Regions from separate parts of the Actinomadura graeca genome, predicted to be linked through region 3. Evidence: riboswitches for the same ligand, from Rfam matches in the RefSeq annotation. Region 3 holds a riboswitch; each other region holds the start of a gene.
What was found. Region 3 has a riboswitch for cobalamin ahead of AGRA3207_RS19915 (kynureninase). Riboswitches for the same ligand answer to the same signal wherever they lie in the genome.

Region 1: linked by a shared signal. The riboswitch ahead of AGRA3207_RS09410 (putative cobaltochelatase) and the one ahead of AGRA3207_RS19915 (kynureninase) in region 3 are both predicted to bind cobalamin.
Region 2: linked by a shared signal. The riboswitch ahead of AGRA3207_RS31215 (CbtB domain-containing protein) and the one ahead of AGRA3207_RS19915 (kynureninase) in region 3 are both predicted to bind cobalamin.

The regions. Positions count from the first base shown of each region.
Region 1 covers NZ_CP059572.1:2,049,770-2,060,108, reverse strand. The annotation lists gene AGRA3207_RS09445 (GlxA family transcriptional regulator) at 1-314, opposite strand, end outside; gene AGRA3207_RS09440 (DJ-1/PfpI family protein) at 521-1,207, shown strand; gene AGRA3207_RS09435 (acetolactate synthase large subunit) at 1,266-2,939, opposite strand; gene AGRA3207_RS09430 (LLM class F420-dependent oxidoreductase) at 3,050-4,069, opposite strand; gene AGRA3207_RS09425 (DUF397 domain-containing protein) at 4,325-4,525, opposite strand; gene AGRA3207_RS09420 (helix-turn-helix domain-containing protein) at 4,522-5,367, opposite strand; gene AGRA3207_RS09415 (ATP-binding protein) at 5,560-6,078, shown strand; cobalamin riboswitch at 6,172-6,303, shown strand; gene AGRA3207_RS09410 (putative cobaltochelatase) at 6,359-8,449, shown strand; gene cobO (cob(I)yrinic acid a,c-diamide adenosyltransferase) at 8,555-9,169, shown strand; gene AGRA3207_RS09400 (cobyrinic acid a,c-diamide synthase CobB) at 9,163-10,339, shown strand, end outside.
Region 2 covers NZ_CP059572.1:7,031,617-7,041,955, reverse strand. The annotation lists gene cimA (citramalate synthase) at 1-692, opposite strand, end outside; gene AGRA3207_RS31230 (branched-chain amino acid aminotransferase) at 983-2,083, opposite strand; gene AGRA3207_RS31225 (3-isopropylmalate dehydrogenase) at 2,255-3,310, opposite strand; gene AGRA3207_RS31220 (LuxR C-terminal-related transcriptional regulator) at 3,354-6,062, opposite strand; cobalamin riboswitch at 6,212-6,382, shown strand; gene AGRA3207_RS31215 (CbtB domain-containing protein) at 6,414-6,644, shown strand; gene AGRA3207_RS31210 (CbtA family protein) at 6,655-7,395, shown strand; gene AGRA3207_RS31205 ((2Fe-2S)-binding protein) at 7,429-8,130, opposite strand; gene serA (phosphoglycerate dehydrogenase) at 8,733-10,322, opposite strand.
Region 3 covers NZ_CP059572.1:4,507,312-4,517,650, reverse strand. The annotation lists gene AGRA3207_RS19940 (ABC transporter ATP-binding protein) at 1-374, shown strand, start outside; gene AGRA3207_RS19935 (hypothetical protein) at 377-1,891, shown strand; gene AGRA3207_RS19930 (hypothetical protein) at 1,839-2,114, shown strand; gene AGRA3207_RS19925 (hypothetical protein) at 2,170-2,670, shown strand; cobalamin riboswitch at 2,724-2,846, shown strand; gene AGRA3207_RS19915 (kynureninase) at 3,140-4,342, shown strand; gene AGRA3207_RS19910 (VOC family protein) at 4,416-4,802, shown strand; gene AGRA3207_RS19905 (CsbD family protein) at 4,958-5,131, opposite strand; gene AGRA3207_RS19900 (hypothetical protein) at 5,397-5,909, shown strand; gene AGRA3207_RS19895 (hypothetical protein) at 6,074-7,189, shown strand; gene AGRA3207_RS19890 (DUF6506 family protein) at 7,223-7,804, opposite strand; gene AGRA3207_RS19885 (eCIS core domain-containing protein) at 7,903-9,570, opposite strand; gene AGRA3207_RS19880 (LLM class F420-dependent oxidoreductase) at 10,282-10,339, opposite strand, start outside.

The DNA of each region.
Region 1 (10,339 bases), 2.5 Mb from region 3:
CCCGAGCAGATGGACGCGATACGCGTGCCGCCTTCCGCCGCGGTCCGCAGCGCGTCGCGCACGGGCGGGGGGAGCGGTGCCGTGGCGGCGGCGGTGCCGGGGACGATGATGGTGTCCGCCCCTTGGAGCCCGTCCAGTCCCCAGGGCGCGCGCAGGACGAAGGCGCCGGCGTCGGTCTCCGGGTGCTCGGCGCACACGCGGATCTGGTAGCCGGGGCGGCCGTCCGGAAGGCGGGTGCGCGTGAAGACCTCGATCGGCGTGGACAGGTCGAACGGGATCACCTGGTCCAGCGCGAGGACGGCCACGGTGTGCATGGCCGGAATCTACATCTCCGCCGACATCGGGTCACCGCCGAGAAGACCTGGAATCCGCACATCCGCGCAGTTCAACGTCTCGAATCTCCTGTGGCACTAATCCGTTGAATGCTGTCGCTATTGCCACTGGGGGTTGAGGGGAGTCCCGCCTAGCCTCGGCCGTGAGCCTGGCGCCGGCCGGGTCCGCCGCTGCCGAAGGAGCCGTCATGCATGTCCAGATCGTCCTGTTCGACGGGTTCGATCCGCTCGATGTCATCGCCCCCTTCGAGGTGCTGCACTGCGGCGGCGCCGCGTCCGGCGCGGTGAGCGTGGAACTGGTGTCCGCCGAAGGGCCGCGCGAGGTGGTCGGCGGAACCGGCGGGCTCGCGCTGAGGGCGACCGCCGCCCTCGATCCCGGGCACGCGGATCTGATCCTGGTGCCCGGAGCCTCCGGCCGCGTCGGCGAGCCCCACGAGGTGTCCGGGAACGACGCCGGGGCCGGGGAACGGCCGCGGGACGAGTCCATACCCGTGCTGCTGGGCCGTGCCCTGGCCACCGGCCTGCCCGCGCTGCTGAAAGAGGCGATGGACGACCCGGACGTGACGGTCGCCGCCGTGTGCGGCGGCTCGCTCCTCCTCGCCATGGCAGGGCTGCTGGAAGGGCGTCCCGCCACCACCCACCACCTCGGGCTGGAACTCCTCGGCGCCGCCGGTGCCGAGGCGGTGAACGCCCGCGTCGTCGACGACGGCGGCCTCGTCACCTCCGCCGGTGTCACCTCCGGGCTCGACCTCGGGCTCTACCTGCTGGAACGCGAGGTGGGCCCGCGGATCGCGCACGCCGTCGAGGAGCTGTTCGCCCATGAGCGCCGCGGGACGGTCTGGCGCGCCCAAGGCCCGGTGCCCACCGGTCTCTGACCGGCGTCCCATGGCACCCGATCCGCGCCGTCCCTCCACGTGTCCGGCGGGACGGCCGTCAGAACGGGCCGGTGAGGTCGCCCAGCTTGTCGGTGAGCCGGAGGTTGTGGGAGTAGTCGACCGGCACGGCGACGACCGACACCGCGTCGTCGGCGAGCGCCTTGCGCAAGGTGGGCAGCAGCTCGTCCGCGGAGCCGACGCGGTACCCGCGCGCGCCGAAGCTCTCCGCGTACCGGACGAAGTCGGGGTTGCCGAAGCCGATGTTGGAGCTGGTCCCGAGGTCGAGGTCCATCTTCCATTCGATCAGCCCGTACGCCGAGTCGTCCCAGACCAGCACGGTGATCGGGACGTTCTCGCGGACGGCGGTCTCCAGCTCCTGGGAGTTCATCAGGAACGCGCCGTCGCCCGTCGCGGCGAGGACCTTGCGGTCCGGGCGGGCGAGCTTGGCCGCGATGGCGCCCGGCACCGCGAACCCCATCGACGACAGCCCGTTCGACACCAGCAGCGTGTTCGGCTCGTACGTCGGGTACAGGCGCGCCATCCACATTTTCACGGCGCCGGTGTCGGCGAGAACGATATCGTCGCGTCCCATCGCGGCACGGATGTCGGCCACGATGCGGCGGGGCGAGATCGGGTGGCCGTCCTCGACGGCGCCCTCGGCCAGCTCCTCGGCGATCATCCGGCGGATCGTCCGGCCCGTCCCGTTGACGTCGAAGCGGCGGTGGACGGCGTCGGCGAGCGCGCGCAGCGAGCGGGAGACGTCGCCCTGGATGCCGACCTCGACCGGATAGTGGTCGTCGACCTCGGCCGGGAACTGGTGGATATGGATGATCTTCTTGTCCGCGTTCGGGTTGATCTTGACGGGGTCGAACTCCTGGAGCTCGTAGCCGACGGCGATCAGCACGTCCGCCTCGTCGAACCCGAAGTTCACGTAGTCGTGGCGCATGAACCCGACGGCACCGAGCGCGTGGCGGTGGTCGTCGGGGAACACGCCCTTGCCGTTGAACGTGGTCGCGACCGGCAGGCCGAGCCGCTCGGCGAAGTGCACGAGCGCCTGGCTCGCCCCGGCGCGCGCGGCGCCGTGCCCGGCCAGCACGATCGGCTGCCCGGCGAGCGCGATCACGTCCGCCGCGCGGGCGATCTGCGAGGGCGACGGCTCCTGCGGCCGGACGACGTTGACCGGCAGCGGGCCGAGGTCCGCGGAGACCTTCGCCGACTCCACGTCCTCGGGGATCGCCAGGTACACCGCGCCCGGCCGCTCGGTCTGCGCCGTCTTGAACGCCTTGCGGACCATCTCGGGCAGCGCCTCGGCCGTCGGCGCCAGCTCCGACCACTTGGTGATCGGCCGGAACAGCGACACCAGGTCGATGACCTGGTGCGACTCCTTGTAGATGCGGTCCAGCCCGACCTGCGCGGAGATCGCGACGACGGGCGTGCTGTTGGTGGTCGCGTCGGCGACGCCGAGCTGGAGGTTGATCGCCCCGGGGCCGAGCGTCGCCGACGCCACCCCCGCCCGGCCCGTCAGCCGCCCGTAGATCTCGGCCATGAACGCCGCGCCCTGCTCGTGCCGGACGAGGACGTAGCGGATGGGGGAGTCGTTCAGCGCGTGGACGAAGTGGATGTTCTCCTCGCCCGGAATGCCGAAGACGTACTCGACGCCCTCCGCCTCCAGGGTCCTGACGAGCAGCCGGGCGGCGTCCTGCTGTGCGGACGTGTCGTGCCGAGCGGACATCGTGTGCCCATCTCCAGTCTCTGATCGGTCTCTCGGGGCCGTTGGATGCAGCGCCCCCGCCGTACCTCCCATTCCATCGCGCGGTGTGCGATCGGGCACGTCCGGGGTCGTCAGGCGTCCACCAGGCCCTTGAGCGCGCGCAGGGTCGGCTCGTCCCGGACCCCGGCGACGAGGACGGTGGTGACGGGGCTGTCGCGCCAGAGCTGGAGCCGTTCCTTGATCCGCCCGATCGGGCCGAGGAGGGAGACCGAGTCGGCCAGCTCGTCCGGCACGGCGGTGATCGCCTCGGCGCGCCGGCCGTCCAGGAAGAGCTCCTGGACACGCCGCGCGGGCTCGGCGTAGCCCAGCCGGCCGATCATGTCGAGGTGGAAGTTGCGGTCGCGGGCGCCCATCCCGCCGATGTAGAACGCCAGCGGGATCTTCGCGAACTCCAGCGCGGCGGGCAGGTCGTCGGTGACGATCGTGGCGACGGTCGCGGCGATCTCGAAGCCGTCCGGGCGCCCGGCGAGGGACGCCCCGAAGACCGGCTCGATCTGTGCGGGGTCGACGAACAGCGGCAGCCAGCCCTGGGCGATCTCGGCGGACAGCGCGACGTTCTTCGGCCCCTCCGCGCCGAGGTAGACGGGGATGTCCGGGCGGACCGGGTGCGCGATCGACTTCAGCGGCTTGCCCAGGCCGGTCCCGCCGGGGAACGGCAGCGGGTAGTGCGGGCCGTCGCTGGTGACCGGGCCCTCGCGCCGCCAGACCTGGCGGACGATGTCGAGGTACTCGCGGGTGCGGGCGAGCGGCTTCGGGAACGGGCGGCCGTACCAGCCCTCCACGACCTGCGGGCCGGACGCGCCGAGCCCGAGGATCACGCGCCCGCCGGAGAGCGCGTCGAGCGTGAGGGCGTGCATGGCGGTCGCGGTGGGGGTCCGCGCCGACATCTGCGCCACGGCGGTGCCGAGCCTGATGCGGGACGTGCGGGCGGCGTACCAGGTCAGCGGGGTGAACACGTCCGAGCCGTACGCCTCGGCGGTGAACACCGAGTCATAGCCGCACCGTTCGGCGGCGAGGACGGTCTCGGTCTGGTCGTCGGGGTCGCGATGCCAGTAGCCGACGTTGATGCCGAGCTTGAGTTCCGCGGTCACGATGCACCCTCCGGTTGTCGACACCGCGAGCCTAAGCCGTGCCCGCCGCGATTCCGGCCGCCCTTGCACGCGGGCGGACGCCGATGGGCGGCGCAGATGGGCGCCGATGGGGCGCGCGGATGGGCGCGGCCTGGAAAGGAACCCGGAAATGGTCCAGATGGACAGAGCCTGACAATTGGAAAGATCGTGACAATTCCGGTGGAGGCCCGGGGGCCGCGGCATGTGCCGCGGCCCCCGGATCGTGTGTCGCGGGTGTCAGACCTCCCTGATCGATGCCAGGAGCGTCCGCCAGGCGTCCGGCGTCAGCACCAGAGCCGGGCCGCCGGGGTCTTTCGAGTCGCGCACAGCGTGCAGATCACTGGAAAGGGGGGCCACCTCGACGCACTGGTCGCCACTTCCGCTATGGGACGACGTGCGCCACGTGGCTCCGCTGAGTGCGCGCTGCAGGTTGATCACGGGCTGCTCCTTGCTGCCTCGGCGATGAGGTGCGCGGAATCCTCGGGGGACAGGGCGGCCGCCTCGATCCGATCGAAGCGGTCCCTATGTTTTGCTATTTCCTCGGCACTCTCAAGGTAAACGTCACCCATGGTGCCCTCTACGTAGGCGATATCGGGGTCAGCGGGGTTCGGATACGACAATATGGTGAAACGTCCGTCAAGTCCGGCATGTGCCTGTGCGGTATAGGGAAGTACCTGAATCGTCACGGATGGGCGGGTCTTCACGGCCAGGTTGAGCGCGTCCAGCTGCGCGCGCATCACCTCCCGGCCGCCGATGTGGCGGTGCAGCACCGACTCGTCGAACACCACGTGCAGCCGCGGCGCGCTCTCCCGGTCCAGCAGCGCCTGCCGGATCTTGCGCGCGGCGATCCTGCGCTCGATCTCCTCCGGGCTCGGCAGCAGCCGGCCCGAGGTGATCACCGCGCGGGAGTACGGCTCGATCTGCAGCAGCCCGTGGATCAGCTGCGGGTCCCACGTGCGGATGTGGGACGCCTCGTCCTCCAGCGCGACGTAGCTTCCGGTGAACACGTCCTGGTAGGCCGTCCACCAGCCGCGCTGCCCGGCCTGCCGGGCCAGGGTGATGAGCGCGTCCCGCGCCGGGCTCGGGACGCCGTACAGGTCGAGGATGTCGGCGATGTCGCCGGGACGCGGCCGGGTCTGGCTCGTCTCCAGCCGGGACACGGTGGCCCGGGACCAGTCGAGCCGGTCCGCTACCTCCTGCAGGGTCAGCCCCTGCTCCTCGCGAAGCTTGCGCAGTTCCCGGGCCAGCCGGCGGCCGCGGACCGTAGGGCGGTAGGTCATGGCAGTGGAGTCTCCTCACTCTGGCGCCGCCCCACAACGCGAATGGCCAACCCCGCGCGGGGACAGAGCAATCTCGGCAAGGCGGTTGCGAAGGTGAGAATCTCACGAGACGCTTGAATCTGTGACGACTCGGGGACTGAAAGTAATCGACGACGCAGGAGCGCGCACGAGCGCGCCACCCCGGGAGGACCCGTGAAGACCTCGCCTGACATCACCGACGCCGCGCGTGTGGTGCCGCCCCGCCGGGCGCTGCTCGGCGGCAGGATCAGACCCGGCCGGGTCTGGCCCCTGCCCGGAGGGCCGGGTTGCGCCGGATACGCCCGGCGCGCCCTCGCCGAGGCGCTCACCGCGCTGCGGGCGTCCAGGGACGTCATCGCCGACGCCCAGCTGATGGTCAGCGAGCTGGCCACCAACGCCCACCAGCACGCGTGCGACCACAGCCCCCACGAGCTGTGGTTCGATCCGTGCGACGACGGCGCCGGGGAGGCGCGCTGCGCGGTCTTCGACGCCTTCGCCGACGCGGGGCTTCCGGGCTATTCCTGGACGTCGGGCGACTGCGGGCGCGGGCTCAGCATCGTCCGGGAGCTGTCCGGAGGACGCTGGGGCATGCTGCGGGCCCGGTCGCGGACGGGGGCTCCCGTCCACGGCAAGGCCGTCTGGTTCGCCGTGCCGGTGCGCGTCCCGGCGGGGCCGCCCCTCGCCGCGTCCTGACGTCCCGCCGCGTCCCGGTGCCTCGGGGGCGCGCCCGGGGGCGGGGGGCGCGACGGCGGCGGGTGTGCGATCCTGTGCCTGCGACGGAAGCGGAGGAACCCGGTGCGAATCCGGGGCTGTCCCGCAACTGTGACCAGGGGAGCTCTCCCTCGCTCGCGCCACGGCGGGCCCGCACGGGCCGGCTGGAAGGCCGAGGGGGAGCGGGGATCCGGGAGCCAGGAGACTCCGGCCGTCGGACAGGAACCGCCACGGGCGTGGACACCCGAGGAAAGGACGAGGCATGCCCCCTGATGCGCCGACGGGCACCGACGGGCCGAGGGAACGCGGGGGGACCGCGCGCTACCCCTTCTCCGCCGTCGTCGGGATGGACGACCTCAAGCTGGCGCTGCTGGTCAACGCCGTCTCGCCGGGCGTGGGCGGCGTGCTGGTGCGCGGCGAGAAGGGCACCGCGAAGTCGACGATCGTCCGGGCCCTGGCGGCGCTGCTGCCGCCGGTCGCGGTCGTCCCCGGCTGCCGCTTCTCCTGCGACCCGCACGCGCCCGACCCGTCCTGCCCCGACGGCCCGCACGGCGTCCCCGGCCCCCAGCCGGACGCGGGACGGGCGGACGCGGCGGCGGAGCGGGCCGCGCGGCTCGTGGAGCTGCCGGTCGGCGCGTCGGAGGACCGCCTCACCGGGTCGCTGGACATCGAGCGCGCCCTGACCGAGGGCGTGCGGGCGTTCGAACCGGGCCTGCTCGCCGCGGCGCACCGCGGCGTGCTGTACGTCGACGAGGTCAACCTCCTGCACGACCACCTCGTCGACCTGCTCCTGGACGCGGCGGCGATGGGCGAGTCGTACGTCGAGCGGGAGGGCGTGTCGGTCCGGCACGCGGCGCGGTTCCTGCTGGTGGGGACGATGAACCCGGAGGAGGGCGAGCTGCGCCCGCAGCTCCTCGACCGGTTCGGGCTGACCGTCGAGGTCGCCGCGACCCGCGACCCCGGGGAGCGCGCCGAGGTCGTCCGGCGGCGGCTGCGGTTCGAGGACGACCCGGCGGCGTTCGCCGCGGGCTGGGCCGGGGACGAGGCGGCGCTGGCCGCGCGGATCGCCGCGGCGCGGGACCGGCTGCCCGGCGTCGAGCTGACCGACGCCGCGGTCCGCCAGATCACGGCGGTGTGCGCCTCGTTCGAGGTGGACGGGCTGCGCGCCGACCTGGTCACGGCGCGCGCGGCCATCGCCCTGGCCGCCTGGCACGGGCGGCCCGCGGTCACGTCCGAGGACGTGCGCACCGCGGCGCGGCTGGCCCTGCCGCACCGGCGGCGCCGCGACCCGTTCGACGCGCCGGGCCTCGACCGGCAGAGACTCGACGAGGTCCTCGACGAGCACGCCGAACCGGACCGGGAGCAGGATCACGGGCCGGAGCCGGAAGACGGGGACGACCGGGGGCCGGAACCGCCCGACGACGACCCCGGGCCCCCCGACGGCGGGCCGGGCGGAGGCGCGGCGGACGAAGGTGCGACGGGCCCGCAGGACGGCGCGGAGCGCTCCGGCCCGCCGGAGCCGTCCGCGGAGAGCGGGCGAGGGCAGGCGGCGCAGGACGAGACCGCTCCCGCCGACGCCGCCTACAAGCCACGGCTGTTCACCGTGCCCGGCGTGGGCGCGGGTGCCCCCGGGCGCCGCTCCAAGGCACGCAGCCCGCACGGACGCGTGTCGGGTGCCCGTCCGGGCGCGCGCGGGCTGCACCTGACCGCCACGCTGCGCGCCGCCGCCCCGTACCAGAGCGCGCGCGGGCGGGTCGGCGCCGGGCTGATCGTGGTCCCGGGTGACCTGCGGGAGACCGTCCGGGACGGGCGTGAAGGCAACCTCGTGCTGTTCGTCGTGGACGCGAGCGGGTCGATGGCCGCACGCAAGCGGATGCGCGCGGTCAAGGGAGCGGTGCTCAGCCTGCTGCTGGACGCCTACCAGCGCCGCGACAAGGTCGGGCTCATCACGTTCCGGGGCTCGGACGCGGCGGTGGCGCTGCCGCCGACGTCGTCGGTGGAGGCCGGGGCGCGGCGCCTGGAGCGGCTGCCGACCGGCGGGCGGACCCCGCTGTCGGCCGGGCTGGTGCGCGCCGCCGAGGTGCTGCGGGTCGAGCGGCTGCGCGACCCCGCCCGCCGTCCGCTGCTGGTCGTGGTCACCGACGGCCGCGCCACGCACGGGCCCGATCCGGCGCGCGCGGCCGGGCTGCTCTCCGGCGTCGCGTCGGTGGTCGTCGACTGCGAGTCCGGGCCGGTGCGGCTCGGCCTGGCGGCCGCGCTGGGCGCGCGGCTGGGCGCGGAGGTCGTCCGGCTCGACCGGCTGGGCGCCGACTCGCTCGCCGGGGTCGTCCGGGACGCGCGGACCGTCGCGTGAGCCGCCTCGGCCGCCCGGGGCGCGCGTCGCGCCCGACCCGCATGACCCGCATGACCCGCATGACCCGCATGACCCGCATGGCCTGGTGGAAGGACGGGGACTGAGATGCCGCAGGGCAAGCCGGAGTACGTGCCGAGCGACGGGCTCACCACCCGGGAGCGCCGCAACCGGCCGCTGGTGATGGTGCACACCGGTCCCGGCAAGGGGAAGTCGACCGCCGCCTTCGGGCTCGCGCTGCGCGCCTGGAACCAGGGCTGGCCGATCGGGGTGTTCCAGTTCGTCAAGTCCGCCAAGTGGCGCATCGGCGAGGAGAACGCGCTGCTCGCGCTCGGCCGCCTGCACGCCGAGACCGGCGAGGGCGGGCCGGTGTCCTGGGCCAAGATGGGCGAGGGCTGGTCGTGGATCCAGCGGCCCGGCACCGAGGCCGACCACGAGGCGGACGCCCGCGAGGGCTGGGAGCAGATCAAGCGGGACCTCGCCGCCGAGACCTACCGCCTGTACGTCCTGGACGAGTTCACCTACCCGATGAAGTGGGGCTGGGTGGACGTCGGGGACGTCGTCGCCGCGCTGCGGGACCGGCCCGGCAACCAGCACGTCGTGATCACCGGGCGGGACGCCGACCCGCGGCTGGTGGAGGCGGCCGACCTCGTCACCGAGATGGGCAAGGTGCGGCATCCGATGGACCGCGGGCAGAAGGGCCAGAAGGGCATCGAGTGGTGAGCGTCCCGCGGCTCGTCGTCGCCGCGCCCTCGTCGGGGAGCGGGAAGACGACCGTGGCGACCGGGCTGATGGCCGCGTTCGCCGCCCGCGGGCTGGAGGTCTCGCCGCACAAGGTCGGCCCGGACTACATCGACCCGGGCTACCACGCGCTGGCGACGGGCCGCCCGGGACGCAACCTCGACCCGTGGATGACGTCCGAGGAGCTCGTCGTCCCGCTGTTCCTGCATGGCGCCGCGGGCGCGGACGTCGCCGTCGTCGAGGGCGTCATGGGCATGTACGACGGAGCGACCGGTCCGGGGATGCCGGGTCTCGGCGCGTCCGGTTCCCTGGGCGGCGGGGACCCGGCCTCCACCGCGCACGTCGCGACGCTCCTGGACGCCCCGGTCGTGCTCGTCGTCGACGCGTCGGCGGCGGCGGGACGGTCCGTGGCGGCGCTCGTCCACGGTTTCCGCTCGTTCGGCACGGCCCGCGTCGCCGGGGTGATCCTCAACCGGCTGGGCTCGGACGGGCACGAGCGCATGTGCCGCGACGCCGTGGAGGAGCTGGGGCTGCCGGTGCTGGGCGCGCTGCGCCGCCGTGAGGACGCGGCGACGCCGTCCCGCCACCTGGGCCTCGTGCCCGCCGCCGAGCGTCACGCGGACGCGGTGGACGCCGTGCGGCGGCTGGGCGCGCTGGTGGCCTCGTCCTGCGACCTGGACGCCGTCCTGGCGCTGGCCCGCACCGCGCCCGCGCTGACGGCCGCGCCGTGGGACCCGGCGGAGGCGGTGGCGGAAGCGGGGAACGCGACCCCCGGGGAGAGGCCGCGCATCGCGGTCGCGGGCGGCCCGGCGTTCACGTTCGGCTACATGGAGAACGAGGAACTGCTGGACGCGGCGGGCGCGGAGGTCGTCCGGTTCGATCCGCTGCGCGACGAGGCCCTCCCCGAAGGGACGCGTGGCGTCGTCATCGGCGGCGGGTTCCCCGAGGTGTACGCGTCTGAGCTGTCGGCGAACGAGCCGCTGCGCATGGAGATCGGCGACTTCGCGAAGGCGTCGCGTCCCGTGTACGCCGAATGCGCAGGTCTCCTCTATCTCGCGCAGGAGCTGGACGGCGCGCCGATGTGCGCCGTCCTGGACGGCGTCAAGGCGACCATGGCCCCGCGGCTGACGCTGGGCTATCGTGCCGCGGTGG
Region 2 (10,339 bases), 2.5 Mb from region 3:
TGGACGTGCGTCGCGCCGGCCCGGACGGCGGCGAGCGTGTTCGCGACGGCGCAGCCGGAGTCGTCGTGGCAGTGGATGCCGACCCGTACCCCCAGCGCGACCACGTCGTGGACGACCTCGGCCAGTTCGTCGGGGAGCATGCCGCCGTTGGTGTCGCAGAGCGCGACGACGTCCGCCCCGGCCTCGGCGGCGGTGCGGACGGCCTCCAGCGCGTAGGCGCGGTTGGCGTGGTAGCCGTCGAAGAAGTGCTCGGCGTCCAGGAAGACCCGTTGGCCCTCCGCACGCAGGTGGGAGACCGTGTCGCGGATCATCGCGAGGTTCTCCTCCAGCGTCGTGCGGAGGGCCAGCTCGACGTGCCTGTCGTGACTCTTGGCGACCAGGGTCACGACGGACGCGCCGGATTCGCGCAGGGCGGCGACCTGGGGGTCGTCGGCCGCCTTCACACCGGCCCGGCGGGTCGCGCCGAACGCGGTGAGCTGCGCGTGCCTCAGGCCGAGCTCTGTTCGAGCCCGCCTGAAGAACTCGGTGTCCTTGGGGTTGGCGCCCGGCCAGCCACCCTCGATGAAGCCGATGCCCAGGTCGTCGAGGTGCCGCGCGATGGCGAGCTTGTCGGGCACGGAGAGGTTGAGCCCCTCCTGCTGCGAGCCGTCGCGCAGGGTGGTGTCGTAGACGTGGAAAGCGTCGCCTTGCATGGTGTGGACCCCCAGGGGATCAGCGCCAGGACACAAAAAAGACCCCTCACGGACGTGAGAGGTCTGCGCGCCGGCGCTGTCCCGTTAGATGCCGGCGCGCCAGCCGATAATCACGAGGCTGTGGCGCATGATGACCACAGTCTGCCACACCGTCCACGATGACGGCACACCCGTCTCATATGACGAGACACCTCGCCCGCGACCAGCCCGGCCGGGGATCGCCTGCGGGCGCCGCCCCGACCGGGCCGACCGCGAAGCGAGGTCGCGCTCACCCGGGCCGGACGGGCGGATCAGATCGGGTGCACCCAGCCGTAGGGGTCGGGGCGGGTGCCGTACTGGATGCCGATCAGTTCCTGGCGCAGCCGCATCGACACCTCGCCGGGCTCGCCGGAGCCGATCGACCAGGCGCGGTCGGCGCCCTTGACGTACCCGACCGGGCTGATGATCGCGGCGGTGCCGCAGCCGAACACCTCGGTGATCTCGCCGGAGGCACAGCCGGCCTCCCACTCGTCGATGCTGATCTTGCCCTCCTCGGCGGGGATGCCGAGGTCGGGGGCCAGCTTCAGCATGGAGTCGCGGGTCACCCCGGCGAGGAGGGTGCCGGTGAGGGCGGGGGTGAGCAGGCGGGCGCGCGAGCCGGAGCCGTAGACGAACATCAGGTTCATGGAGCCGACCTCCTCGACCCAGCGGTGCTCCACCGCGTCGAGCCACACGACCTGGTCACAGCCCTGGGCGACGGCCTCGGCCTGGCCGGCGAAGGACGCCGCGTAGTTGCCGCCGAACTTGGCCTCGCCGGTGCCGCCCGGGGCGGCGCGGGTGTAGTCCTGCGACAGCCACACCGAGACCGGCTTGACGCCGCGGGGGTAGTACAGGCCGGACGGGGACGCGATGATCATGAAGAGGAACTCGTTCGCCGGGCTGTTCACGCCGAGGGCGCGGGTGGTGGCGAACATGAAAGGCCGCAGGTAGAGGCTGTGCCCCTCGGCGTCGGGGACCCATGCGCGGTCGGTGCGGACGAGCAGCTCGACGGCGTCCACGAACAGCTGCTCGGGGATCTCGGGCATGGCCATCCGGTGCGCGGAGCGGTTCATCCGGGCGGCGTTCATGTACGGGCGGAAGGTGACGACGGAGCCGTCCGGCTGCTTGTACGCCTTGAGGCCCTCGAACAGCTCCTGGGCGTAGTGGAACACCTGGCTGGCCGGGTCCATCGGGATGGGGCCGTAGGGTTCGAGCCTCGCGTCGTGCCAGCCCCGGTCCGCGGAGTACCGGATGGTGACCATGTGATCGGTGAAGTGCCGCCCGAAGCCAGGATCGGCCAGGACGCGCGCCCGCTCCTCGGCGGACGCGGGCCGTTCGCTGAGGGTGATCTCGAAGTCCAGGGTCGTACTCATCGCGGTTTCCTCTCGCGGATCGCCGTGTGCGGCCCCATTGCCACATCGACGTCTTAGTCCTCATTGTCGTACTTCGTCTAGCCCTGCTCCTCAGCGCACGGCGCACACAGAAATCCGGGCGCGCCGCGCGGCGCGCCCGGAATGTCCCTGATCAAGCCGGGGAGGCGCGCCCTAGCCGGATACTCGCTTGGCGATCGCGTCGCCGATCTGGGTGGTCGAGCGGGCCCCGAGGGCGGCCCGCTCGGCGAGGTCGTCGGAGACGGCGCGCTCGACACGGCGCGCGGCGTCGGCGGCGCCGACGTGGTCCAGCAGCATGGCGACCGACAGGATCGTGGCGGTCGGGTCGGCCTTGCCCTGGCCCGCGATGTCGGGGGCGCTGCCGTGCACGGGCTCGAACATCGACGGGGCGGTGCGGCCCGGGTTGACGTTGCCGGACGCGGCGAGGCCGATCCCCCCGGCGACGGCGGCGCCGAGGTCGGTGATGATGTCGCCGAACAGGTTGTCGGTGACGATCACATCGAACCGCCGCGGCTGGCTGACGAAGAACATCGTGGCCGCGTCGACATGGCAGTAGTCGGTGGTGACCTGCGGGAACTCCGCGGCGACCCGCTTGAGGGCGCGCTGGTAGAGATCACCGGCGAAGGTCAGGACGTTGTCCTTGTGGACGAGCGTGAGCTTGCGCCGCGGGCGGGACGCGGCGACCTCGAAGGCGTAGCGGATCACGCGCTCGACGCCGTAGGCGGTGTTGACGCTCTCCTGCGTGGCGACCTCGTGCGGGGTGTCCTTGCGCAGCACGCCGCCGACACCGGTGTAGGGGCCCTCGGTGCCCTCGCGGACGACGACCATGTCGATGTCCTCGGGCGTCACGCCCGCCAGCGGGGTGGCGACCCCCGGGTACAGGCGGACGGGCCGCAGGTTGACGTAGTGGTCCAGCTCGAACCGGGCCCGCAGCAGCAGACCGCGCTCCAGCGTGCCGCTGGGGACGCCGGGGTCGCCGACCGCGCCGAGCAGGATGACGGCCTGGCCGCGCAGCTCCTCCAGGACCGAGTCCGGCAGCGTCTCGCCGGTGCGGTGCCAGCGCGCGGCGCCCAGGTCGTAGGACGTCCGCTCGAACGTCAGGTCGCCGGACGACGCGACGGCGTCGAGGACCTTCAGGCCCTCGGAGACCACCTCGGGGCCGATCCCGTCACCGGGGATGACGGCCAGTCGAATACTGCGGGAAGCCATGCGCGCACTCTACTGCAAACGTCTCAGTGCTTGGGCTTTCATCTCAAATCCCGGGACGTCGGTCTCGCCGCGGGCGTTCTACCTGCGGACCCGCCGGAGGGCCGTCCCGGGTGAGCGCGGCGGGCAGGTCGCCGCGGTCACGGACGCCGAGCCGTTCGTAGACCGCGCCGAGGTGGTTGGCGACCGTCCGGACCGACAGCACGAGCCGCTCGGCGATCTCCCGGTTCCCGAGGCCCTGCGCGGCGAGTCGCGCGACCTCCAGCTGCCGCTCGGTGAGCCCCGGCGCCGCGAGGCCCGTGAGCGCGGGCGTGCGGGCGCCCTGGCAGTGCCGCGCGAGGCCCCACGCCCGGATCTCCGACGCCTGGGACGCGCGGGCGGCGCCGGCGCGCCGGTGCGCGCGGGCGGCCATCGCGGCGGCCTCGGCGGCGTGCAGGAGCAGCCCCATCCCCGCGAAGTCCTCGGCGACCGCGTCGAGCGCGTCCCCGTCCCGGGCGACGGCGGACGCGGCGTGCCGGGCGCAGGCCCGCACGAGCGGCCCGTCCACCCGCACGGCCAGCTCGGCGAGGCGCGCGGCTGCCCGCCCGGGGTCGCCCAGCCGGACGGCGTCGTGCAGCGCGAACATCTCGTAGCCGTGCATGCCCCGCGCGGCGGCCTCGGCGGCCGTGGCGAGCGCGGCGTCGCGGGCGGCGGAGGCGCCGTCGCGCAGCAGCGTCACCCACGTCCCGGCAAGCCGGTGCGGGAAGTCGACCAGGTAGTAGGTGGGCAGCGTCCGCCGCGCCGCCTCGGCCAGCGCCCGCTCGGCCGCGGGCAGGTCGCCGAGCAGCGCGGCGGAGTGCGCCATCTCGCCGTGGCACAGGCCCGCGAACCCGGTGCGCCCGTCGCCGGACCCGGCGCCGAGGCGGGCGACGCCCTCCCGGCAGGAGCGCAGCGCGTCCTGGACGGCCCCGCGGGCCCGCTGGACCTGCGCCCGGTGACCGAGGAGCCCGGCGACGCCGAGGTCCCACTCGCCGTAGCCGGCGAAGCGTTCGATCATGCCGCGGCCCGCCGTCTCGGCACGGCCCGCCGCGCCCGAGAACAGCAGGGCCGACATCCGGGCGCAGGCGATGTCGAGCTCCACCACCGAGACCTCGTGGCGCGGCCCGGCCGCGCCGCGAGGCAGCCCCCCGGCCAGCCGCAGGCACTCCCCCGTCCGCCCGGCGTGCGCCGTCTCCAGGCACTCGGCCGCGATGGCGTGGACGGCCTGGTCCTCGCGCAGCCGCCCGGACGACCGGACGCGGCCGAGCGCCTCCCGGGCCTGCGCGAACTCGCCGAGGAGCAGGTGGACGCGGGCGCCGAGCAGGTCGATGTCCCGCAGCTCGACACGGCCGGTCATGCCCGCCCTCGCCTCGTCCAGCAGGCGCAGCGCGTCATCGCCGCGCCCGAGCGCGAGGACGAGCCCGAGCGCGCGGGTCGTGGCGTACCTGGAACGCTCCCGGTCGGTGCGGGGACGGTCGGCCGGGGACGCGGCCACCGACTCCAGCAGCGCCTCGCCCTCCTCGCCCCGGCCGGTGACGTACAGGATCCCGGCGAGCGGGAGCGCGGCCTCCAGCCCGCCCCCCGCGTCCAGCGCCGCCCGCGCGAACCGCTCGGCGAGGGCCAGGTCGTAGGCGCCGCGGGCCCGCAGGCACGCCTGGAGGGCGAGCGCCGGGTCGGCCGCGGTGCCGCTGTCCAGCCGCCAGACCGCGACGCGCAGCAGGTCCTCGCGGCGGCGCATGCCGGTGCGCTCCACCGTGTCGGCGAGGGCGGCCCGCCGGCGCCGCGCCCGCAGCACCGGCGTGCGATCGCGGGTCACCTCGCCGAACAGCGGATGCGCCAGCCACGCCTGGAGCCGCCGCCCCCGCCGGGCGCAGACGATCATGTGCCGTTCCTCGGCCCGCTCGACGGCCTCCGGCGAGGTGAGCGCGGCCAGCACCGGCACGCCGACCGGCTCCCCGAACGTCACGTACTCCAGGACGGCCAGTTCCTCGGGCCCGACGGCGCCGAGACGCGCCCCGACCAGCTCCCCCAGCCGCGGCGAGACCGGCAGGTCGCCCTTCCAGCGCCACACGCCCCGCACCTGCCCCAGCCGTCCCGCGGCGGTCCCGGCCAGCACCAGCTCGCGCAGGAACAGCAGGTTGCCGCGGGTCTCCCGCCACAGCCTGCGGGTCGTGCCGTCTTCCACCTGCCCGCCGAGCACCGCCTCCAGGACCGCGCCGGTCTCGGCCGCCGGCAGCGGTTCCAGCTCCAGGCGCCGCGCCAGCTCGTCCTTCCATAACGCGAGGACGGGGTCGGGCATCGCCTCCCCGGCCCGGACGGTCGCGAGCACCCGCGCCCGCTCGTGCACGACCAGATGGTGGACGAGCGCCGCCGAGCTCGGGTCGAGCAGGTGCGCGTCGTCCACCGCGAGCAGCAGCCGCGCCGGGTCGCCCTGCGCGCCCACCGCGTCCGCCGCCCACCGCAACGGGTTGACCACCGCGGTCCCGGGCCGCCGCGCGGGCAGCACGTGGCCGAACGCGCCGAAGGGGATGCGGGCGCCCGCGCGGGTGGCGCCGACCCGCACCACCCGGTACCGGCCGGGCTCCAGCCCCCGCAGCGCCTCCGCCGCCAAACGGGTCTTGCCGACTCCGGCCTCCCCCGCGACCACGACACCGCGCCCGCCGCCGCCCGTCCCGAGCAGTTCGCGCACCTCGTCCAGCGTCGCCCCGCGGCCGGTGAAAGGCCAGGTTGTCCCCACCTGCCGATGGTAAGGACGCGGGACCCGCCACGGATACACGGCAGCCGGAAACGGCCACGGCGCGTCACCGCCCGGTCGCCGGAACCGGCCGCTCCCCAGGTCGCCGACTTGACGCAGGGGCGGGCAAAGGGGACGCTCTGAGCGACAAGTCAACATAAGAGGCGACGGTGCGCAGGAACCTGGTGCGATTCCAGGACGGTCCCGCCACTGTGACCAGGGAGTCTCCCCCGCTTCGCGACCACGGCCGGGCGTCCGGCCGGAAGGTCGGGAGGAGGCGGCGATCTGGGAGTCAGGACACTGACCCGTCGTCCTCCCGCTACCGGGGCGAGTGCACCCCGTGAGGAGACCCCCATGGCCCAGTCCGCCATCCCGTCCGCGACACCGTCCCCGCGGACGGAGCCCGCGCCGCTGCGCGTGCCGGTCCGCGAGATCCTGCCGTGGGCGGTCCTCGCCGCCGTCCTCGGCGTTGTCCTGATCTACTTCGTCGGCGCCGAGCAGGGCGCCACCTCGCTCTTCGGCGGGACGTGGGTGCACGAGTTCACGCACGACGGCCGGCACCTGCTCGGCTTCCCCTGCCACTGAGCCGCCGCACATGATGAGATCTCTGCTGGTCCGCGGCATGCTCGTCGGTCTCGCCGCCGCGGCCGCCGCGCTGCTGATCGCCTGGCTCTACGGCGAGCCGCAGGTCGGCCACGCCATCGCGTTCGAGGAGGCCAAGGCGCACGCCGCGCACGAGGGGCACGAGCCGGAGGTGGTGAGCCGGACCGTCCAGAAGACGTCCGGGCTGATCACGGCGATGGCGGTGTACGGGGTGGCGCTCGGCGGGCTGTTCTCGATCGCGTTCGCGTTCGCCCACGGGCGGCTCGGGAACCTCGGCGCCCGCGCCACGGCGGCCCTGGTCGCCCTGGCCGGGTTCGTGGCGATCGAGCTCGTCCCGTTCCTGAAGTACCCGGCGACGCCGCCCGCGGTCGGCGACCCCGAGTCCATCGGGAGCCGGACGGCGCTGTACTTCGGCATGGTCGCGCTGGGGCTGCTGGCCACCATCGCCGCGGTGATCGTGTGCCTGCGGCTGGTCCCGCGGCTCGGCGCCTGGAACGCGACGATCGCGTCCGTCCTCGGGTTCGCGGTGGTGGTCGGGGTGGTCTACCGGCTCACGCCGAAGCCCGACGCCATCCCTGAGCATTTCCCGGCCACCGTCCTCTGGGACTTCCGGATCGCCTCGCTGGGCGTCCAGCTCGTCCTGTGGGCGACGATCGGGCTGCTGTTCGGGTACCTCACCGAACGGGCGTTCGCGCGCCGTCCGTCCGGCGCCGCGGTCCCCGCCGGCGCCTGACCCGCACGTGCCGCCCCGCCGCCGGCCTCCGGGTCAGCGGCGGGCCGGCCGGCCGGGCAGCAGGGCGCAGTCGCCGCACATCTCGCCGCCCGGCGGCACCCGGTAGTACAGGCAGCAGTTGCGGCGGACGAAGCCGCCCGCCTCGAACGCGCCCGTCCCGGCGAGCGGCTCACGGGCGAGCACCTCGCGGACGAGGGCGGCGCGTTCCGGCGAGGGCGGGCCGACGTTCAGGGACCCGGCGAGCGCCGACGCCGCGTTGCCCCAGAGCAGGCCGTCCGCCAGGCCGACGAAGGTGAGCATCGTCTCGCGCAGCGGCCCGAGCTGCCCGGTGACGACCTCGCGGTGGAGCAGCCCAGCGGTCTCCCGCACACTCGCGGCCCGCCATCCGGAGGGCCGGGCGAGCCACAGCGCCACGGGCGCGCCGGGCGCCCAGCGCCAGTGCAGCCCGGACAGGTCGGGAACGACACCGCGCGCCGCCGCCGCGACCATGGGCGACCACAGCCGCGACGCGAGCCCCTGGAACAGGATGGACGCGGCGACACGCCGTTCACCGGTCCCGAGCCGTTCGGCGTACTTGGCGGTGAGGTCCATGAGCCGGTCGCGGTCCCGTTCGGGGAACGGCCGCCAGGTCGGGTCCGCCTCCTCGGCGGGCTCGGTGACGATCTCGAAGTAGGGCCCGAGCCGCGCGGCCTCACGCAGCGCGTCCACGACCTCGGAGGGCTCGGCGAGGAGCATCCGCCCACTGTAATGCGATCAGGGACCGTCCCCGGACGGGACGGTCCCTGATCGGCGGGCGCCTACCTGGACGGGTGGCCGCCGTTGTCGCGGCGGTCCAGGGCGGTCTGCAGGGCGCGGGCCGCCTCTTCCTCCGCGTCGTCGGCGGGCGCGTTGTTCATGACGTGGTTCATGCCGTTCACTCCGGGATTCGCTGTGCTGTGGCCGTGGGCCGCCGGGGGTCCGTGGGTCGCACGGACCGGTGTCGTATCGGACTCACGGCCAGGCAGAGCCTCCGCAGCGGGTGCCGGCCTGCCGATGATCAGGCCCCGCTGCGGCAGCGAAGGATTACCACGAAGCGCCGCATGACTACCGCCACGTTACCCGCCGTCCGGACCAACGTCCCGACCCGTGGCGTAAAATCTCACAATCTGAGACACGCAAAGACCACGATCATCCCTCGGGACGACCTCAACGGTCACGCGAGCGCGCTACCAGCCCGGGAAGGCGATGCCGAAGGCGAGCCTTCCCGGGCTGATCGCGAAGCGATGACGCGCTCGCCCAAGCACGGTCAAGGGGGCGAGCCGCCAGGCGAGCTCCCTTGGGCCGGGATTGCAATAAATTCAGCCTTCGAGGTCGACCCGGCGGCCCATGTCGGCGCCGACCTCGGCGGTGATCGCGTCGACGAGCTGCGGGGCGATGGCGGAGTCGACGGTGAGCGCGATCAGCGCCTTGCCGCCCTTGGCGGCCCGGCCGACCTGCATCCCGGCGATGTTGACCTCGGCGTCGCCGAGCAGCTTGCCGACGGCGCCGACGATGCCGGGCCGGTCGACGTAGGTGAAGAACGCCATGTGCTCGGTCGGGACGAGCTCCATGTTGTAGCCGTTGATCTCGATGATGCGCTCGGCGTGCCGGGGGCCGGTGAGGGTGCCGGACACCGAGACCACCGAGCCGTCGGACATCGTGCCGCGGACCTGCACGACGTTGCGCCAGTCGGGGCTGTCCTCGCTGGTCGTGAGCGTGACCTCGACGCCGCGGTCGCGGGCCAGGAGGGGCGCGTTGACGAAGGTCACGGCCTCCTCGGTGACGTCCACGAACACGCCCTTGAGCGCGGCGAGCTCCAGGACCTTGACGTCGTGCTCGGCGATCTCGCCGCGCACCACCACGTCCAGCCGGACGGGGACGCCGCCGGCGAGCGCGGTGAAGATCCGTCCGAGCTTCTCGGCGAGCGGGAGGCCGGGCTTGACGTCCTCGGCGACGGCGCCGCCCTGGACGTTCACCGCGTCGGGGACGAACTCGCCGGACAGCGCCAGCTTCACCGAGCGGGCGACCTGCGTGCCGGCCTTCTCCTGCGCCTCGTGGGTGCTCGCACCGAGGTGCGGGGTGACGACGACGGAGTCGTGGTGGAACAGGGGGCTGTCGGTGCACGGCTCGGTGCTGAACACGTCGAGGCCGGCGCCGGCGACCCGGCCGTCCTTCAGCGCGAGGTCGAGGGCCTCCTCGTCGACGATCCCGCCGCGGGCGGCGTTGACGACGCGCACGCTCGGCTTGACCCGGTGCAGCTCGCGGTCGCCGATGAGGCCGAGGGTCTCGGGGGTCTTCGGCAGGTGGACGGTGATGAAGTCGCTCTCGCGGAGCAGCTCGTCGAGCGTGACGAGCTTCACTCCGAGCTGCGCGGCGCGGGCGGCCTGGACGTAGGGGTCGAAGGCGATCACGTTCATGTCGAACGCGGCGAGGCGCTGGGCGACGAGCACGCCGATGCGGCCGAGGCCGAGGACGCCGGCGGTCTTGCCCTGGAGCTCGACGCCGGTGTACTTGGAGCGTTTCCACTCGCCCTGCTTGAGGGCGGCATGGCCCTGTGGCACGTTCCGCGCGGTGGCCAGCAGCAGCGCGATGGCGTGCTCGGCGGCGGTGACGATGTTGGAGGTCGGGGCGTTGACGACCATGACGCCGGCCTTGGTGGCGGCTTCCACGTCCACGTTGTCGAGGCCGACGCCGGCGCGGGCGACGACCCGGAGCCGCCGGGCGCTCTGGAAGACCTCGGCGGTGACCTTGGTGGCGCTGCGGACGATCAGCGCGTCGACGTCGGCAACGGCGGGCAGCAGGAGCGCCTTGTCGCTGCCGTCGACGTGACGGACCTCGAAATCGGACTCCAGCACGGCGATGCCGGCCGGGGAGAGCTCTTCTGCGACGAGGACGACGGGCTTGCTCAAGGAAACAGTCCTTCGGA
Region 3 (10,339 bases):
TGTTCCGCAGGTTCTCGATGGACGGACGCTACGGGCACCTCATCGAGGACTACTCCCACGGCATGCGCAAGAAGACGCAGCTGGTGTCCGCGCTCATCATGCGCCGGCCCCTGACCATCATCGACGAGACGCTCAACGGGATCGACCTCGAAGCGCTCCACCTCAGCGAGAAGGAATTCCGGCGCGTGCGCGACGAGGGACGGTCGATCCTCCTGTGCACCCACGACTTCCCCGTCCTGGAACGGCTCGCGGACCGCATCGTCTTCCTCGACCTCGGGCACGTCGTCTCCGACGCGCCCACCTCGGACCTCATCGACGAGTACGGCTCCCTGAGCGACATGGTGTTCCACCACCTCGGAACGGACGGCCGGTGAGCATGCGACTGCGACACTCCGCCGCCCTGGCCCGGCTGCTCTTCGTCTTCTTCCGGCGCAGGGTCCTGAAAATGGGCGTCCTGCGGTCCACTCCGGTGAAGGTCTTCGCGTTATCGGCCGCGGCGTTACTCCTCGGGGTCCTGTGCGCGTCCGCGTACTTCTTTCTCAAGTCGCTGGTCGACGACATGGCCGCCTGGCGGCTGCTGTTCGACACATCGACGGTCTCCCTCGTCCTGTGGGTGCAGATCGCCTTCCTGCTGGTGAAGGTGCTCTTCATCAATGCGGAGGGAATGCTCACGCTGAGCTATCAGCTGCCGCTGACGAACCGTGAACGGTCCGTGGCGTTCTTGATGTACGAGGCGGGCACGACGGGGATCGTCGCCGGAGTGGGTTTCGTTTCGCTCGCCGTGAGCGCGCTGCTGCTGCTCGGCCCGGACGCCGTCCCGCGTATCACCGCGTCGATCATCCTGCCCGTCCTCCTGACATACCTCGCCCTGAGCGTCGTGTACCAGCTCCTGGCGCGGCTGTGGGGGCTGATAGGACTCAGCCGCATCGCGGGCGTCCTGTCCGTCCTCGTGATGTTCGGGCTGGTGGTTCTGTATTCGGTCCAGATGCGGACGCTCATCACGGACGTCAGCGAGGACTATCTCGAAAAGCGGACCCGCTATTCGTGGGTCACGTCGGTGTCGTGGTCGTGGCACCGGTACGGCGCCGTCCCCGCCCTCGCGGGCGCGGTGCTCCTCGCGGCCGTGCTCATGGTCCTCACACTGGCGCTCACTCCGAACCAGCACGTCCGCCAGTCGCGGTTCCTGAACGTCTCGATGGGCAGGCTGCCGGGCCGTTTCCTCAACGCCTATGACTGGTGTCTGCTCCGCAACTCGCAGACATCGATCGGTGCCGTGATGACCGTCGCGCTGTTCGCCTACCTGACGCTGCGATCCGCGGTCAATCCCATGTGGAGCCTCGCCGTCCTTTCCCTGGGCGGTCTTTACCAGTTCACCGCGACGCAGCCGCTGCGGATGATCCCCGGCACGGCCACCTCCCCCTGGCGGATCTACGGGCGGCTGGTCAAGGCGCAGGTCGTCCTGCTGGTCCTGTTCGCCGTGCCGGGACTCGCGATCCTCCTCGCGGCCGACCGGGACGCCTTCGTCCAGAGCGGCCCGGCCCTGCTCGGCTGCCTCGGCGGCGTGGTCATGACCACCTGCATCAGCATCGTCTTCCCCGCGGAGAAGGACAATCCGTTCTCCGTCTTCCTGGGCCTTTCCGCGTTCGGCGTCGCGTTCGCGCTGGCGGCCATCGGGCTGGGCCTGCTCAATCTGCCGCCGTGGGCGGCCAGAGGAGTCCTCGGCGGAGCGTGCGCGCTGTCCGTCTGGTACGCGGTCCAGGGAATCCGGATCAGTGAATCGAGGAGAAGGAATGATAAAGGCACGGTGGGTCATGACGTCCGCTCTCGCGTCGGTCCTGTTGACCCTGGCGATCGCGGTGACGGCCCTTCTGTATCTCATGTTCTCAACTGACGGTGACAAGCCGATCTACCGGGAGACGCTGTTCGGATCGCTTTTCTTCAAGGCGAAGCCCACGGGCAACGGGGCGACCGGGGTGACCATGGGCGTGGCCAATCCCACGGCCCTGATCGTCATTTTCGTGGTCGCCACCGCGGTCCTCACGATGACCCACATCACCTACCGGGGGTTGAAGCACCGCCGTGAGCAGCTCATCAAGCAGCAGACCGGCGCCTGACCCCTCCGCCGGCGATCCGGCGCCCGGTCCCTCCGCCCACGACCGGGACGGGCCGGTGGTCCGCGCGGTCGCCGCGGCCGTGGTCCTGCAGGTCTGGCCGCTGCTGGCCTTCCTCGGCGGCCTCCTGGCCGTGGCGCTGGCGTGGTTCGCGTCGTCCGGCGACGGCGTCCCGGCGGAGATGGCGTGGTGGTTCTTCAAGGCGGCGGCATTGGGCCTGGCGGGCTCCTTCGCCCTGCACGAGGTGGCGCACGTGGTGGTGCTCAAGCGCCTTCCCCACGTCACGCACATCGCCATCGAGCGGACGATGTGGCGCACATCGGTGATCCCAGCGGGGACGATGACGGCCCTCCAGAGCGCGGGCGTCGCCGTGGCCGGTCCGTCCTCGTGCGTGATCGTCGGCGCCGGGCTGTGGAGCATGGGACTCGACCGGGCCCTGGCCTGGTGGTATCTCGTCCACCTCGTGTTCCTCCTGCCCTTCTTCGGCGACGGCCGGAACCTGGTGCACGGCCTCCGTGAGGCGGTCGCCCTGCGCCGGGCCCGGCGGACACGGGAGTGAGAGTATCTACATGTGGTGTTGGTAGGACTATGGCACCACAAGATGTATGGTTCCTCTGACGTTGGCTCACCCGTCCCACCCAGGGACGGGTGTCGTAAGAGGGAACCCGGTGCGATTCCGGGACTGCCCCGCCAACCCCTTCGCCTTCATGGAACTGCAGGACGTCCAGGAGCTGTCCAACTTCTTCGAGCGCCGGGTCTCGGCCTACCAGATCGGCACGGAAGGCGCCGTCAGCCTCGACGAGGAGTTCTGAGAACCGTTGCAGGCACGTGGTCTTTTGCCTGCGGGACGCAGGTTCGATGCGCCGGGCGGGGCACGACAAGAATCTGCCAAACATGCCATGTCATTTGACGTGCTCCGCCAGGCGCGACACATTCGAAGGCGCCCCCTTCTTGGTGCTGTGCATTCGTCGTGGGCTCCCAGAAACACACCACCGGCAAGGCCACCAGGCGAGAGGTCGACTATGAACGTGCGCGTATCCGAGTCCCTGAACGAGGAAGCCGAGCGGCTGGACGCCGCAGATCCGCTGGCCCATGTGCGGAAGCGATTCGTCCTGCCCGCGGGCCAGATCTATATGGAGAGCACGTGTCTGGGGCCGCTGACCTCCTCGGTCTCGGCCGCCGTTCGCGAGGCGGTCGACGTCCAGTGGGGTCGGCGGCTCATCGACGGATGGTGGGAGGACGGATGGTGGGAGGCCCCCGCCCGCGCCGGAGACAAGATCGGGCGGCTGCTGGGCGCCGCCCCCGGCCAGGTGGTGGTCAGTGACTCCACCACGGTGCAGCTGTTCAACGCCCTCGTCGCGGCGTCCCGGCTGCGTCCCGGCCGCAAGGTGATCCTGAGCGTCACGACACAGTTCCCGACCGCCCGGTACATCACCGACTCGGCCGCGCGGATGCTGGACCTGACCGTCCGGCGCGTCCCCCCGGCCGAGATCGAACGCTACCTCCGGGCCGACGGCGAGGCCATCGGGGTGCTGCTCCACGAACCGGTCGACTTCCGCACCGGCGAGCTCTACGACCTCGCGGGCCTCACCCGCGCCGCCCACGCCGCCGGCTGCGTCACGGTGTGGGATCTGTGCCACGCCGCCGGGATCGTTCCCGTCGACCTGGACGCCAACGACGTGGACATGGCGGTCGGCTGCACCTACAAGTACCTGTGCGGCGGCCCCGGCTCACCGGCGTTCATCTACGTCGGCGGGCGTCACCAGAACGTCTTCGACCAGCCGCTCCCCGGCTGGAACGGCCACGAGTACCCGTTCGGCATGCGCGACACCTACCAGGGCGCGCCCAGCATCGCCCGCGCCCGCATCGGCACCCCGCCGATCATCTCCATGATCGCGCTCGAAGCGGCCCTGGACGCCTACGACGCCGTCGACATGCGGCAGGTGCGTCAACGCAGCCTGTCGCTGACGGGCTTCTTCATGACCTGCGCGGAGGAACTCCTCACGGGGACGGCCGCGTCCGTGGCCACACCGCGGGAGCCGCAGCGCCGGGCCGGTCACGTCGCGGTCTGCCACGGCGACGCGCCGAAGATCGTCCAGGAGCTCAGGGACAACGGCGTCGCGGCCGACCATCGTCCGCCGGACCTGATGCGGTTCGGCCTCCACCCCCTCTACACCACCCACCGCGAGGTTTACGCCGCGGTGTGCACGCTCCGCGATCTGGTGGTCTGAGCGTCCGCGGAACGATCCCGCCGGACGGTCCGCCGGCCCTGGACGCACGTGGACGCTCCCTAGACTCGCCCTCATGCTCAGACTCGGATTCCCGGTGATCGGCGTGACCGACGTCCCGCGCGCCGTGGCCTTCTGGACGTCGGCGCTGAACCTGGTCGCCACATCGGAGTGGGAGGCGCCCACCTGGAGGACCCTTGAGCACGCGGACGGGTCGGGCCGGGCACTCGCGCTGATGTTCAGCGAGTCGCCCGTCCAGGAACACCCGCGCATCCACCTCGACCTGATGGTGGACACCACGGCCGAGCAGGAAGCCGAGGTGGAGCGTCTGATCGGCCTCGGAGCCGAGAGGATCACGTGGGACCTGTACCCGCCGGACCCTGACTTCGTCGTCCTCGCCGACCCGGACGGCAACCGCTTCTGCGTCGTGGATCTGAGCCGGGCCCCCTCCGGCCCGGCGTAACAAGCGCCACGCCGCCCCGCATCGCGCCCGCCGCCCCGCCCCGCCCCGCGCCACGCCGCGTCGCGTCGCGTCGCGGGTCGTGCGTCGGCCAAAGCTCCGGGCAGAGGCAGGCCACCGCTCCTGGCGGTGGCCTGCCTCGATCCCTGGACGCTCGATCAGTCGGTGAAGGCGTCCTTGGCCTTCTCACCGGCCTGCTTGAGGTCCCCCTTGACCTGGTCGTTCTTGCCCTCCGCCTCAAGGCGCTCGTTGCCGGTCACCTTGCCGGCGACTTCCTTGGCCTTGCCCTTGAGCTTGTCGCCGGTGTTGGCCGCCTTGTCCTTGTTCCCCATGGGAAGCCGTCCTCCCTGTTCGCCCTGATCAGTACGCATCTGCCTTACCCGTCCAAAATGCGATGATGCGCGGCCGAACCGCCGAGGCCCCGCAGTTCGACCCGCTCGCACCCTCCTGACCAGGCTGTTTCCTCGCGACAGCGTGGGTGGCGACACCGTCGTTCGACGAGGTGGTGGTGCTTTTGTCACTGCTGCCGTCAGTCAATGGGCGCGGGCATCGTGGTGTACTCGTCTGATAACTGAGCGTGACAAGGGAGGTTTTGTCATGACCACTACCGCCCCCCGACGTGCGTTGACAGTGCGCGCCGCCACGCTGGTGGCGAGCGCCGTCCTCACAGCCACCGCGATGGCCGGCCTGGCCGGCGCCGCCACCGCCGGAACCCCTGGAGGCACGGTCGACGCCGTCCTCGGTGCCCCGGCGCCACAGAACGAGGCCGCGCCCGGCGGCACGGCGGCGCAGGACGACGCAGCGCCGGGCGCGGAGACGGACCAGAACGACGCCGCCACCAAGGCCGCTCCCTGCTGGCCCAGCGGGGGCCGATGGTGGTGCAACAACCGCCGCGGCGCGAAGGTCGTCGCCAGGGACGGCGCCCTCGTCGGCTACATGTACACCACGACGAGCTGGTTCAGTTACCGGTGTGAAGGCGGACGCAACAACAACGGGCCGCACCCCAACCGGTGGGCCTATACCCAGGCCGACAATGGCCGATGGGGATACATGAGCGACGGCGACATCAACAGCGAGACCAACCCTCTACCCGCCCGCGGACACTGCTGATCGAGTCCGCCGCGCCCCGTCCCACCGACAGGTCCGAAGGTGTTCTTCCGGGCGAAGCGCAACGCGCCCGGGAGAACATCTGATACCCACGCGCTCCAGGACGGCACCGGCCATGGCGATGACGTCCGCGAAACGGTCGCTACGCCGATCGAAGGGACCGTGACATGACCATCACGGACCAATGGTTCTATCCCCGCGAACTCGAAGGCGATCTGGCGGAATCCGGGCTGAGCCCCGGCCGGATAGCCGAGACGCTGGCGCAGACCTGGGAGTACAACCGGTCGGTCGTCCCGCACTTCACGAACTGGGACCGCTATCTGGCACTGGCCCGGCTGTGCGCGGTCGGGATCGTCGGGGAGGTCTTCGGGGACATGGTCGACGTGCTGTCCCCGGCTCCCATCCTCGGCTACGACATCGACGAACTCCTGGACGAGCTGTTCGGGAATGGCGCCGTCCGCGACGAGATGGCGCGTGAATACCGGGCGTCCCTGCTGTTCATGACGGAGAAGTCCAGCGGACGCAGGAACTCACGATTGATGCGCTGCTACGCCGACGCGCTGGCGCATTCGCCGATCGACTGGTTCCGGTTACGTGACTGCGACGCGATGCTCCGGTTCTTCATCGCCGCCGCGATCGCCTGCAACGACGACGTCGCCTGGCTCGGCGAGCGGGATTACCGCCTTGTCACCGAGATGGGGGTGGGGCTCTATGACGCGGTGGCCTTCTACAAACATCGGGCCGAGGGCGAGATCCACAACACCTACGCATACGTCGGCCCAGAGGTCCGCCAGGCGGCCTTCCGTTCCTACCGCGAGGCGCTCTGGGCGCTGGACACCCAGTGGGCCCGCACCACCGCCGGACGCAGCGCCGTCAATTTCACGCGGCTGCTCGGTGGCCCGATCCACGTGATGATGCGCAGATACCGGTTCGTCGAGGACGGCCTCAAGCTCGGCGAACCGGAGACCACGCAGGTCGTCGCCCTGACACGCAAGAACACCAAGCTTTGGTACCGCAACGATGTCACCAGCGCCGCCGACGAACGGTACGAGGCCGTCCTGGCCCAGAAGGACCGGGTGCTGTTCGCGGGACTCGCCAACATGCTCACCCGGCCCGATACCGACAAATGCCCGCGGTGTCGCCGCCGCCCTGTCTACGGCGCCGAGGAGATCGGCGAGTTCGGCGGGATCGAGCCGTGCCCGCCATGCCGCGCGACCTGGCAAGACCACCTGCGGACCTTCCCTGAGCGCGCCCGCGACCTCCTATCCCGCGCCTCCGGCTGACGTCCCGGCCCGGGGGGACACGGGCTCGTGACGTCATGCCTCAGCACGCCGGTATGCGCTGACACCGACGGGCACTCGGCCGTCCACCGCGCGGATGACCGACTCGGCCCCCTCGGGCCCGGATCCGCCGTACAGCTCGATCAGATGCAGCTCTCCGGCCATCTTCCCGGCCACCTGCCCGCCGGCCGCCTCGTCGGGCACCGCCACGAAGGTCGTCCTGCCGCCGTCCGCCTTCTCGCGCACCACCACGTCGATGGACGGATCGGCGCCGTCGTGCACGATGATGAACGCCTCCGACAGCGCCTCCCCGGCCTCGAAACGCGTCTTGTACGAGGCCACGCCGGTCAGCGACTCGAACCCGTAATAGATGGCCCCCACGGGCACCTTCCCACCGCTCGCCCGCCCGGCCGCGGCGTGCGGCACGGCACCGAACCCGCCGCAGAGCTCGATCTGCGTCACCCCTTCGCCGACCAGCCGGGACACCAGCCCGACCATGTGCTCCGGCCCGTCGACCGCCCGCACACGTGTGCGTCCGCCGCCGTTCTGAATCGTCATGACGTCGGCCGACGGGTCGGCGCCCGCCTCCTCAAAAATGATCACCCTGTCGTCGCTCATGCGAGCGACTCTGTCACCTCGACCAAACTTGAGGTCAACCGGATCGCCGACAGAGAGAACCCCAGACGGCCCATTCCGGATGCCGCCGATCGCCGGCTCTAGCCGCGGAGCAGGACGCTGAGCGTGACCCGGTCGGGGAACAGGTTGTCCCAGTCCCACTGTTCGTGCCAGCTCTGAAACTGCTTTTCGGCGCCGTACATCTGGAAGTACCACTGGGGGTCGTTGCTGCTCAGCGTCTCCGTGCCCTCGTGCCTGGCGTAGTTCTCCATCGTGATGTAGTCGGTGCCGCTCTTGGCGATGACCCCGCCGTAGTGGAAGTCCACCGATCCGGAGGTGCCGTCCGGGCGAAGTGCTTTGATCATGAGGACGTCGCCGATCGCCGCCGGCGGCGTGTACTCGTTCAGATGGCGCCTCCAGAGCGCCTTCTTGAAGTCATCGGGGTACTGGGTGCGCTCCCTCATCGCGATCTGCAGCATACTTTGCATGACGTGCGAATATTCGTCCTTTGCCTGCTGTATCGCCGCCTGGGTCTGCGGATTCTGCTGGTCCGGAAGGTTGAGGCTGTCGATGACGTGCTGCTTGGCGCCATAAAATTCGTCAAGATAGGTTTTCCGGGACGTTTTGGTCACATCACCGAGAACGGCGGCGAGACCTTCCCAGTACCTGTCCTCCATCGTGCCGCCCACGATGCCCACCATGCCCGTCACCTGCTGGGCCATGTCGTCGCAGCGCTGAGGGAGACGGACGTCCAGCCCGGACTGGGCCGGGGCGTGCGTGGGCGCCACCGCCGGCTCGACCTCCCAGAGGGTCACCACCTCCTCACCGGATCGCATGAGAAGAGATCTCGTCGTCCGGCGCAAATGGAGGATGTGGCTTCCGGTCTGGAAATTGACTCTTCCCTGTAGATTCTGGTTGGCCTGGGCGATCCGCTCCTGGGTGGCGAAGAAGGATTTGGCCTGGATGAACGGGCTGCCGGTGTTGTGCTCGACGGCGAGGTCCTTCTTCTCGGAAATGCGCAACGGGGCACGCCCGGTGTAGCGGACATTGATCTCACCATCAGGACCGACGAAACTGTTGTTGATCATTTCCTGTGAGGTGAAGGTCTCGTCGAGCGAGGTGCTCTGGCCCACCCGGCGTCGTCGCGGATAGTCGTGGTCGCCCGGCTGCACGACGACGTAACGCTGCACCGGGATGTCCGGCGCGACGACCCCCAGGTCGGACGCGGACCCGGCCTCCTCTCGGGTCACCGCCCGCTGCAGGGAGACCGGTCTGCCGAGGGCGGCGGCACTCTCGGTGTCGGCGGCTCTTTCGAGGTCATGCGACGGATGGGTCATCAATAGCCCGTGGCCATTGTCGGTCCCGGCGGTCAGCCCGTCCCGGTTCTGCTGCACATGGACCAGCTCATGTCCGAGCAGACTCTTGCCGCTGGAAGAGTTGGGGGAGTACCGATCGCGTCGAAAAGCGATGTGAGAGCCCGAAGTAAAGGCCTCCGCCTGGACCGACTCGGCGGCCTCGTGCGCCGAGGTGTCGGTGTGCACGCGGACATCGGAGAAGTCCGTGCCGAACCGGGCCTCCATCTCGGTGCGGACCGGCTCGTCCAGGGGCCGTCCCGGAGACCTCAGAACACGCTCCACACGCTTACGCTGAACGGCCGGGCCATCCTCCGCAAGGGCCGTCTCCTCCTGCCCCAGACCCGCCCCGGCCTGGGGCTCAGCAGAGAGAAAGCGTGCCACGGCCGCGTTGCCGGCCATCCGCTGCAACGCCATGATCGAGGCGGGAGTGGGCGCGGACTCCTGAAGGTCCCCCGCTATGAGCCCACTCGCCGGGGCTCGCGTCGCGTTCGGTGTCCGCCGTGCCCTGCCGTCCGTCCGGCGGCCCCTCAGCTCACGCACAGTTCGCTCCTTCGGACGATGTCCCGACCTCTCATGCTCTCCCGCGCCTCGTCCAGGAGTAAGGAACACTCAGGCAGGCACCCCACCAACGGTCGTTGCCCGAACGGACACCGGACGATCCGGGCACACCGGCCCCGTCCACACACGGACAGGATGAACAACCAACTGCACGAGCTGCCGCAAAGCCCTGCGGCCAGCGACCACACCCTCGCTCAAGCACGCCATGCCCCAAAGGCCCTCGGACGGCCTACTCGTAAAGAGCACAGCGATGCTTGCCGACCCCAAGAGTCCGGCCGACGACAACGAAACAGGCGCTCGCGAGTCATCCGACGCCGCACACGCAAGCTGACGCGCGGACGTGCAAGCCATCACGCACAGACCTACCAGCGCCAACGCACCAGCGACGACCGGGATGTAGCAGCGACTGACGACCGCACCCCCGTGCCGTTGCATAGATGGAGACTGCGTCAATAGCCCAACTTGTCCCGCCAAGCCACCCAAGCACGGACCGTGGACATGTCGAAGTTGGGGCGTGCACCTCAAGAGTGAACGTGGTGACCCCCTGCTCCAGCAGCGCGGATCCGTTCACCTCGGATCGCCGCTCACGCCCGCCGACAGTTCGATCTCACCCGGATCGCGGCCG